Regions from separate parts of the Streptomyces sp. NPDC101165 genome, predicted to be linked through region 1. Evidence: riboswitches for the same ligand, from Rfam matches in the RefSeq annotation. Region 1 holds a riboswitch; the other holds the start of a gene.
The links. Region 1 has a riboswitch for FMN ahead of ACIRVH_RS13410 (riboflavin synthase). Riboswitches for the same ligand answer to the same signal wherever they lie in the genome.
Positions count from the first base shown of each region.

Region 1 (4,488 bases):
CGGGTCGCCATCGGGGCCGCCTCCGTCGCCTCCATCCTCGACCCGGGCTGCGTGGTCCTGGGCGGAGAGGTCGGGCAGGCCGGGGGAGCGGTGCTCGCCGCACGCGTGGAGGAGCGGCTCCGCCGTATGTCACCGCTGGCCACCGAGGTACGGGCCAGCAGCCTGGGCGGCGCCGCGGTCCTGCGCGGAACCCTGCTGACGGCCCGGGACCGGGCCCAGGACGAACTGTTCGCACCGGCGGAGCGCTAGGCCTGTCTGACGTTCCCGCCTGCCCCGTGGCGTCTGGCATGCCCCCCCACGCTCGGATTAGCGCGCGGGGGGACCCCCATGCCGCGTTGCCGAACCGCCCGCGTGACTCCTCCCCCACTCTCGACTTCGCTCGTGCGGGGGCACCCCCATCGCCGCCGCGCGGGCCGTCCTCCGGGCGGACGACGGGAATGGTCAGGCAGGCCCTGGAGCCTGTCGTCCAGGGCGTCGGCGGAGCGTCGCTCGTGCCGGGGCGTCACTGTCCGAAGCGGCGGGCCAGGTACTCCTCGAACGTCCCCTTGCCCACCGCCTGCTCCGGTGCCAGATGGCCGCCCGCGCGGAAGGCGCGGTACGTCTTCCCGAACAGCGGCATGCCGAGCACGGGCCGGCGCCGTCCCGTCGCCCGGAGGCAGGCGCGGGCCAGCGAGTCGAGCGTCCGCACTTCGGGCCCACCCATGTCCGGCACCCGCCCCGCCGGTGCCGCGAGCGCCAACTCGGCCAGGCGGTCGGCCACTTCGGCCACCTCCACCGGCTGGTCCGACACCCCGGACGGCACCAGCACGACGGGCGACTTGGCCAGTCCCTGGACAACCGTCACCACCAGGTCGTGGAACTGCGTCGCCCGCAGCACGGTCCAGCCGAGCCCCGACTCCTCGATCCGCCGCTCCACCGCGAGCTTGGACCGGTAGTAGCCGAACGGCACCCGGTCGACGCCGACGATGGAGATGTACACCAGGTGGCCCACCCCGGCCCGCCGCGCCGCCGCGATCAGGTGGTCGGCCGCCTGTTCGTCGCCGCCGCGCGGAGAGCTCGCGCAGTGCACGACCGTCTCCACGCCGTCCAGGGCCGCGTCCAGGCCGGGCCCGCCCTCGCGCAGGTCGACGGCGTAGGGCCGGCTGTGCCGGCTGAGCACCCGCAGCTCGTGCCCCTCCGCCCGCAGCCGCTCGGTGACGAGCCGTCCGAGCGTGCCGGTTCCGCCGGTCACCAGGATCGTGGTCATGCTGTTTCCGTCCCTCCGGACTCCGGGACGCCCCGGCCGGAGCGCCCTTCGTCAGCTGAGACCGCGCAGCCCCGGGAAATGTGACAAGCCCCGGCGAGCCCCGGTCACGGGCGGGTCAGCTGCCGCCGCACATACTCCAGCTTGTCCGGGTTCATCACGGCCCACACGCCCACGACCAGCCCGTCCACCAGCTCGAACTCGACGATCCCGACGAGCGTGTCGCCCACCCACGAGGCCACTCCGATCGCGCCGTTGACCTCGACCACCGTGTACTCCAGGCCTACGGCGAAGCGCTGCGAGGCGCCCGCCGCGAAGCGGGCGACCTTCTCCCGGCCCACGATCGGCCGCAGGGCCGCCGTGACCTTGCCGCCGCCGTCGCTCCACCAGGTCACGTCCGCCGCGAGCAGCTTCTCCAGGCCGGTGAGGTCACCCTCCCGGGCCGCCGTGAGGAACGACGTGACCAGCTCCTCCCGCCGCTCGGGAGCGGGGTCGAACCGGGACTCCGTCGCAGCCACCCGACCCACCGCCCGCCGGTACACCTGACGGCAGTTGGCCTCGCTCAGGTCCAGGACGCCCGCGATCTCCCGGTGGCCGTACCCGAACGCCTCGCGCAGCACGTACACCGCGCGCTCGGTGGGCGTCAGCCGCTCCAGCAGCACCAGCATCGCCATCGAGACCTGCTCGCGCGCCTCCGTCGACTCCAGCGGCCCGAGCGTCCCGTCGGAGGTGACCACCGGCTCCGGCAACCACTCCCCGACGTACTCCTCGCGGCGCGCCCGGGCCGAGGTCAGCCGGTTCAGGCACAGGTTGGTGACGGTCCTGGCGAGCCACGCCCCGAGATGCTCGATGACCGCGCGGTCGGCGCCGCTGAGCCGCAGATACGCGTCCTGCACCGCGTCCTCCGCCTCCTGCGCGGAGCCGAGCAGGCGGTAGGCCAGGCCGAACAGCCGGGGGCGGTGGGACTCGAACTCGTCGGCGAGCAGGGGTGGCGTCGTCATGGGCCCACCCTGTCAGAGGCATGACGACCCGGCGGCGGGCAAGGGCCGTCGTCACCGCCACCGGGCCCGCCCGCACCCTAAAAGGACTAGACCAGTACGGTCAATGGGTCCGGACCAAGGTCAACCCTCGCTCTCCGTAGGGCAGTTGACCAGGCCGGTTCCAGTGCGCAAGTCCAGCGACACGTGCTGTGAGGGAGCCCACACCCTCCGCCTGCCTGGAAGGCGACCCGGCGTGGCACACTGGCCGTGTACCAGAAGCAGCGCACTCCGGGGTCGGTGAAAGTCCGAACCGGCGGTTACAGTCCGCGACCCGGTCGCTTCCAGCGGCCGGTTGACCAGGTGAAATTCCTGGACCGACGGTTAAAGTCCGGATGGGAGGCAGTGCGCGGCGGGCGGGCATGTTCGTGTGCGCGCCGCCGTATCTGGGCTCGTCCGTGTGCGGACGGGTCCCTTTTCGGCGTCGGCTGAGCCCACGGAGTTGCTCACCCGTACATTCTGTCGTCATCGACAGGCCCCGGAGTCCGTGCCCTAACGAGGCAGGAGGACCCGGGAAGTGTTCACCGGAATCGTCGAAGAGCTGGGTGAGATCACCGCCGTCGAGAATCTCGGCGACGCCTCCCGTTTCCGGCTCCGCGGCCCAGTCGTGACCGAGGGCGCGCAGCACGGCGACTCCATCGCCGTGAACGGCGTCTGTCTCACCGTCGTGGAGCACGAGGGTGACGAGTTCACGGCCGACGTGATGGCCGAGACCCTGAAGCGTTCCAGCCTGGGCGTGCTCACCGTCGGCTCCCGGGTCAACCTCGAACGCCCCACCGCCGTGGGTGCGCGCCTCGGCGGGCACATCGTGCAGGGCCACGTGGACGGCACCGGTCAGGTGCTGGCCCGCACGCCCTCCGAGAACTGGGAGATCGTCAGGATCTCGCTGCCCGCGGACCTCGCCCGCTACGTCGTCGAGAAGGGCTCCATCACCGTCGACGGCATCAGCCTCACCGTCGTCGAGGCGGGCCCGGACTACTTCACCGTCAGCCTCATCCCGACCACCCTCGACCTGACCACGCTCGGCCACAAGCAGCCCGGCGACCCGGTCAACCTCGAGGTGGACGTCATCGCCAAGTACGTGGAGCGGCTGCTCGCGGCCGGTCAGGGGGCCGGCCGGTGAGCTGGCTGAACTCCGAGGCGCTCACCATGTTCGGCCAGCACATCATCTGGTCCGACATGGTCGGCAACATCCTGGGCCTCATCACCCTCGCCCTCGGCTGGCGCCGCTCCCTGTGGACCTGGCCGGTGCAGTTCCTGTCCGGCCTCGTCCTCTTCGCCGCCTTCTACGGCCATTTGACCGGCAGCGCCGGCAAGCAGGCCGTCGTCATGGCCGTCGCCCTGTACGGCTGGTGGCAGTGGCAGCGCAGCAGGGGCACGGCCGAGGACGGGCACATCGCCCCCCGGTTCGCCACCTGGCGCGAGCGCGCGGCGATGCTCGCCGCTGCCGCCGCGGGCACCGTCGCGGTGGCCCTGCTGTTCACGGCCTACCCGAAGCTGTCCTGGGACCCCTGGCCGGACGCCTACATCTTCGTCGGCACCATCGTCGCCATGTACGCCCAGGCCAAGGGCATGGTCGAGTTCTGGTTCGCCTGGCTGCTCGTCGACCTCGTCGGCGTGCCCCTCAACTTCGCCAACGGCTACGCCTTCTCCGGTTTCGTCTACGTCATCTACGGCGCGCTCGTCCTGTGGGGCATGCGCGACTGGTGGCTGCGCTCCCGCCGGACCGCGCAGCCGGTCCTGGAAGGAGCACCGGCATGACTACGGCACCCGTCCTCTACAGCCCCGACGACATCGAGGACTTCACGCTCGACCCGGTCGAGCAGGCCATCGCCGACATCGCCGCCGGCCGCCCGATCGTGGTCGTCGACGACGAGGACCGCGAGAACGAGGGCGACCTCGTCGTCGCCGCCGAGAAGGTGACCCCCGAGATCGTCGCCTTCATGATGAGCGAGTGCCGGGGTCTGATCTGCGCGCCCATGGAGGGCGACGAACTCGACCGGCTGCAGCTGCCGCAGATGGTCGCGGACAACACCGAGTCGATGAAGACGGCGTTCACCGTCTCCGTCGACGCCTCCGCCGCGCACGGAGTCACCACCGGCATCTCGGCCGCCGACCGCGCCACCACGCTCCAGCTGCTGGCCGACGGCGTCGCCGAGCCCACCGACTTCGTCCGCCCCGGCCACATCTTCCCGCTGCGCGCCCGGG
Region 1 is NZ_JBIWPG010000005.1:409,830-414,317, forward strand. Features, by position in the region: gene ACIRVH_RS13395 (ROK family transcriptional regulator) at 1-249, shown strand, start outside; gene ACIRVH_RS13400 (SDR family oxidoreductase) at 503-1,246, opposite strand; gene ACIRVH_RS13405 (RNA polymerase sigma-70 factor) at 1,351-2,244, opposite strand; FMN riboswitch at 2,503-2,633, shown strand; gene ACIRVH_RS13410 (riboflavin synthase) at 2,798-3,403, shown strand; gene ACIRVH_RS13415 (nicotinamide riboside transporter PnuC) at 3,400-4,041, shown strand; gene ACIRVH_RS13420 (bifunctional 3,4-dihydroxy-2-butanone-4-phosphate synthase/GTP cyclohydrolase II) at 4,038-4,488, shown strand, end outside.

Region 2 (4,488 bases), on a different contig from region 1:
GAAGGCCATCGACGAGTTCGTCGCACCGGATCTGCTCTTCCACACGCCGGTACCGATGGGAGTGACGGGTGCAGAGGCCCTGAAGCGGGTGTGGGAGGTGCTCTTGCGCGCGTTCGCCGACATTCACGTCGCCATGGAGGAGATGATCACGGAGGGCGACAAGGTCGTCGTCAGGAACACGGTGACCGGGACCCACCGGGGCGAGTACCAGGGCCTGCCGCCCACCGGAAAGACCGTCACCTACAGCGAGATCTTCATCTTCCGCTTCGTCGACGGGCGGATCGTCGAGCTCCGGGGTGTCGTCGACGTCCTCGCGCAGCTACGTCAGCTCGGCGCCCTCCCGTCCTGACGAGACCCACAGGCCCGCCGCGCCGTCGATGGGCGCGTCACGGCCGGTAATGAGGCCCGCAGCCCCTGCGGAAGCCCTCCACAGCCGACGCCGCGCTGGGCCGTCGCCCGCCGGCCGGGGACGACCAAGAAGCGGCCTACGTCCGCGCGTCTCTGGGCTTGCAGCGCTCGCGCGCGCCGGCCGTTCCTAGCAGGTGCCGTAAGCGACTGCGGCGCTCCGTATGCGCGCTGACGGCAATCCCATTGCTGCAGCCCGCCCAAGGGTTAGATCGTCGGACGGCCGGAGAAGCGGTCGGCAGCATACGGGGGAGCAGCAGCATGGTGACAGGCCTCGTCTACGTCGGCGATGACGATCGGACACGCCCCATGGCGGGCGCGGCAGTCGGCGCTCGAGGTGGCTCTGCCCTCGTTCGACCGTCATGGCCCTCGGCGCATCCCATCTCGTGGATGGCCGGGACACTGCGGTCCTGACGGCAGCCTGGACCTCGGTGATCGAGGCCGCAGACCGTCGGCCGTCACGCTGGCTGGCTGCCCAGGTGAAGACCCTGAAGACCCTCACCGATGCCGCCGAGACCGGCGCGGCGACGGTGAGGACCTGGAGGCCTCGGCGAAGACCGGCGCTTTGGCCCGTCTGCACGCGTGCTACGTGGACACGAGAAGGTTCAGGAATGCTGCGATGCGGACGCGTGCGCATGCCGGTAGGCCGCGACGTCGCCTACCGAGATCAGGGGCAGCCCTTCGCGCTTGGCCAGTTCTTGCAGGTCGCTGTGACGGGCCATGGCCCAGTCGGGCCGGACGATCTCGCACATCGTGGTTACTCCGGACAGTCCCGCGAGCAGGGAGAGGTCCACGGCGGCCTCGGTGTGCCCGTCGCGTTCCAGTACCCCGCCGCGCGCGGCTCGGACGGGGAAGATGTGGCCGGGGCGCGCGAAGTCTCCTGCCTGTGCGGCCGGGTCGGTGAGCGCCTGCAAGGTACGAGCGCGCTCGTCGGCGGGAATGCCGGTGGTGCCGCCGGCGATCAGGTCCACGGACACGGTGAACGCCGTGCCGTGCAGCCCGGAGTTGTCGTTCACCATCTGCGGCAGGTCGAGGTCCGTGCAGCGCTGGTACGGCAGCGCCGCGCAGACCACCCCCGAGGTGTGGTCCAGCATGTACGTCATCGCGTCCGTGTCGGTGTATTCGGCGGCCACCATGAGGTCGCCCTCGTTCTCACGGGACTCGTCGTCGAAAACGATGACGAAACCGCCGCGGCGAAAGGCTTCGATGGCCTGCGCGACGAACTGCAGACGGTCGGTCGTGGTGTGAACTGCGGCTGGCATGTGCTCTCCTGCGGTCGGGACCGCCCCGACAGGTGTGTCCGGGCGATGCACTGATCTGCGAGAGAACGCGGCCATACGGCAGGCACTCGTCCGAGCACGGGCACACGACGGCCTGCCGTAATGGACGACGTGCCATGCAGGCGGGAGTTGGCGGATGACAGCTCGCCCCCGTGCACAGACGCCGTTCCGGGGATAGCGAGCACCAAGTCCCGGTACGGGCGCTCGATGCCCGACCGGGGACCACTGTGTCGCGGCGCACTGCCTTCCATCCGGACTTTCACCGTCGGTCCTGGAGTTCCACCAGGTCAACCAGCCGATGGCTTCGGCTGGGTCGCGGACTTTCACCGCCGGCTCGGAATTACACCGACCCCGGAGCGCGCGAACACTCAGCGCCGATCATGGCACAGCCGTCTCGTCCTGTGGTGTGTTCGGCATCACGGCGGTATCGACGCAGGTTGCACCGTCTCGGCGTCGATGCTCACCAGCCTCATGGTCGGCCGCCGCGGCATGCTTGTGAGGGCAGCTGGACGTAGGTGATCAAGCCGCGCTCATGGCCTCCTTCGCGGCAGGCCCGCCCCACACACAGCAGTGCCCTTGGCACCGGACGTTGCCGTGCGTGAAGTCGGGGTGGCACTCGCGCGGTGGTCGCCTCACCAGTGGAGCTCTGGTACACGGCTGGCCGCCGTGCACTGTGACAGCCACAGAGCGACCGCCTCCGATACCGGCTGCCCGGTCTCCAGCTCGATGAAGCCGAACTGGCCACCTTGATTGCACTCCAGGAACCACCAGACGCCGTCCTCGTCCTCGGCGAAGTCGAAGGCGGCGTACGCCAGTCCGGCGAGCACGAGGTACTCAAGCACCGACCGGCCGATGCGTTCGGGTACCGGGACCGTCTCCCAGGCGTGCTCGGTGTCGCCGTAGCGCCCGTCGACCTGGCCCGGCTCGGCCGTCTTTCGTGCGGCGAACAGCCGAGTGCCGACACAGGTCAGACGGATGTCGGCGCGCTTGCGTATGTAACGCTGCAGCAGCGTGGGGCCGGCCGCTACGGTCGAGAAGTCCGCGTCGGGGCCGATCAGGGTGGTGGGCAGGGCCAGGCCGGGGTCACCGGGCGGCGGCCCCGAGGCCGACTTCACCACCACGTCCTGGTGCTCCTCAGCGAACTGCCGTGCCAAGCGCGGCGCCGTGGTGAAGACGGTCGGCGGTACCGTGAAGCCGCTGAGGTGAGCCATCTTCAACTGCCAAGGCTTCAGACGGGCCCGATCGGCGTTGCGTGGATGGTTCATCCATCGCGTGGAGGTGGAGAAGAGCATTCCGAACAGCGCCTGACGGGTCTCGGCGGCCAGCCACGGCGAGGGGTTCGTCGCGTGCGCCGCCGGTTCGCCGGGCCTGCGCACCCATACGGAGCGCAGACCTCCCATGCTGAGCACCTGTCCATTCACGGACAGGTGTCCGTTGAAGTCGCCGTGGGCGTAGTGGGCGGACAGCACTACCTTGTCCGGCAGGTCGGCAGGGTCCAGCCGTACGACGGGGGTTCCCATCTCGTGCAGCTTGGCCACCACCATGTCGGCGGTCACGTCCTCGTTGGACGTGAGGATCAGTACGGTCATTCGATTACGGAGCGTCAGTCATCGAAGTGGGTCTGGGAACCGGCGGTGGACGTGGTCGTACCGACAGCCAGCAGCAGGTCCGGGTCACTGACGGCCGGGCGGCCGTCGGGAAGCACGTTCAACTGACGCGACTCGTCGAAGTGGTACGGCGTCACCACGGTCGGAAACGCCTTCGGCAAGGTGTAGTTGAGGGTGAACGGTCGCACTCGGTACCTCCACAGGTGCAGATGAGATGGATGCGGTCCTTACGCGCCCTTGCGTAGGGACTCTCGCTTTCTGTCACATCGTGGTGAAGGTCATCACATGTGCGCCACATGATTCGCATCGCCTGCATCATCGGCACCACTGTGCTTACCATCCCCACAAGTCACACATCGGATGGAGCGTCAGATCTGTCACTCAGGTGCGAACGGTGACTGCTTCCTCACTCCAAGAGAGTTCATGGCCCCTCTCGAGCGCTCAACAGTGTGCCGGGACAGGGGGCGTTCGCACTGTTTCTGATCTGTCCGCGTCAGCGAGGGACGCCTGCATCGTCCAGGTATTGGTGCATGGCTTCCGTGGGCAGGCTTGGGTTGCTGAGGGCGTGGGAGGAGGTCTCCGGATTCCCGCAGCTTTGGAGGATGAGATCGGTCGGCAGTGCGGGGTGTGCGGCTGCCATGGCACGTACACGATCGTCGGGGTCGGCGAGCAATCGGACCACGGCGTCGACGGGCGCTTCGGCGTCGAGCCCCACCAGCCATCGCTTCTCTGGATCTGGGTCGTCGGCGAAGCGTTGTCCGCTGCCCGCACGCGGGAAGTTCGGGTGGTGCAGCAGAGCACCCTTGGTGATGACCTTGCAGTCCAGGTACGTCTGCAGCACTACCTCGCCGTCGACAGTCGGTTGGTTCTCACACAGCAGGAGTCGCACGGGGTAGTCGTCGTCCTTCGACAGCAGGTCGATGGCGTCGACAGGCAGATGTCGGCTGTAGGCGGCACTGCGCCGTAGCAGCGTGTTGGCCGACCTGGCGCATTGGCGCAGGACATCGGGATCGGCGCAGAGGCGAACCCATTCGACCGGATAGAGCCGGTCGGACGGCCTGATGGTGACGTCAATAGCGGTACGTTCAGCCTCCGTCAGCTCGGGTCGCACCGACACGGCCAGCCGGACGCTGTGCGCGTCGTCGTTCGCCAGTGTCCTGACGATGTCGATGGGAACGTTGAGGTTGGACGCCAGT
Region 2 is NZ_JBIWPG010000035.1:56,622-61,109, reverse strand. Features, by position in the region: gene ACIRVH_RS44320 (ester cyclase) at 1-349, shown strand, start outside; gene ribB (3,4-dihydroxy-2-butanone-4-phosphate synthase) at 1,011-1,667, opposite strand; FMN riboswitch at 1,919-2,049, opposite strand; gene tgmB (ATP-grasp ribosomal peptide maturase) at 2,318-3,274, opposite strand; gene tgmA (putative ATP-grasp-modified RiPP) at 3,289-3,480, opposite strand; gene ACIRVH_RS44300 (hypothetical protein) at 3,786-4,488, opposite strand, start outside.
Region 2: it holds a riboswitch for FMN, as region 1 does, so the genes downstream of both, ribB (3,4-dihydroxy-2-butanone-4-phosphate synthase) here and ACIRVH_RS13410 (riboflavin synthase) in region 1, are expected to answer to the same signal.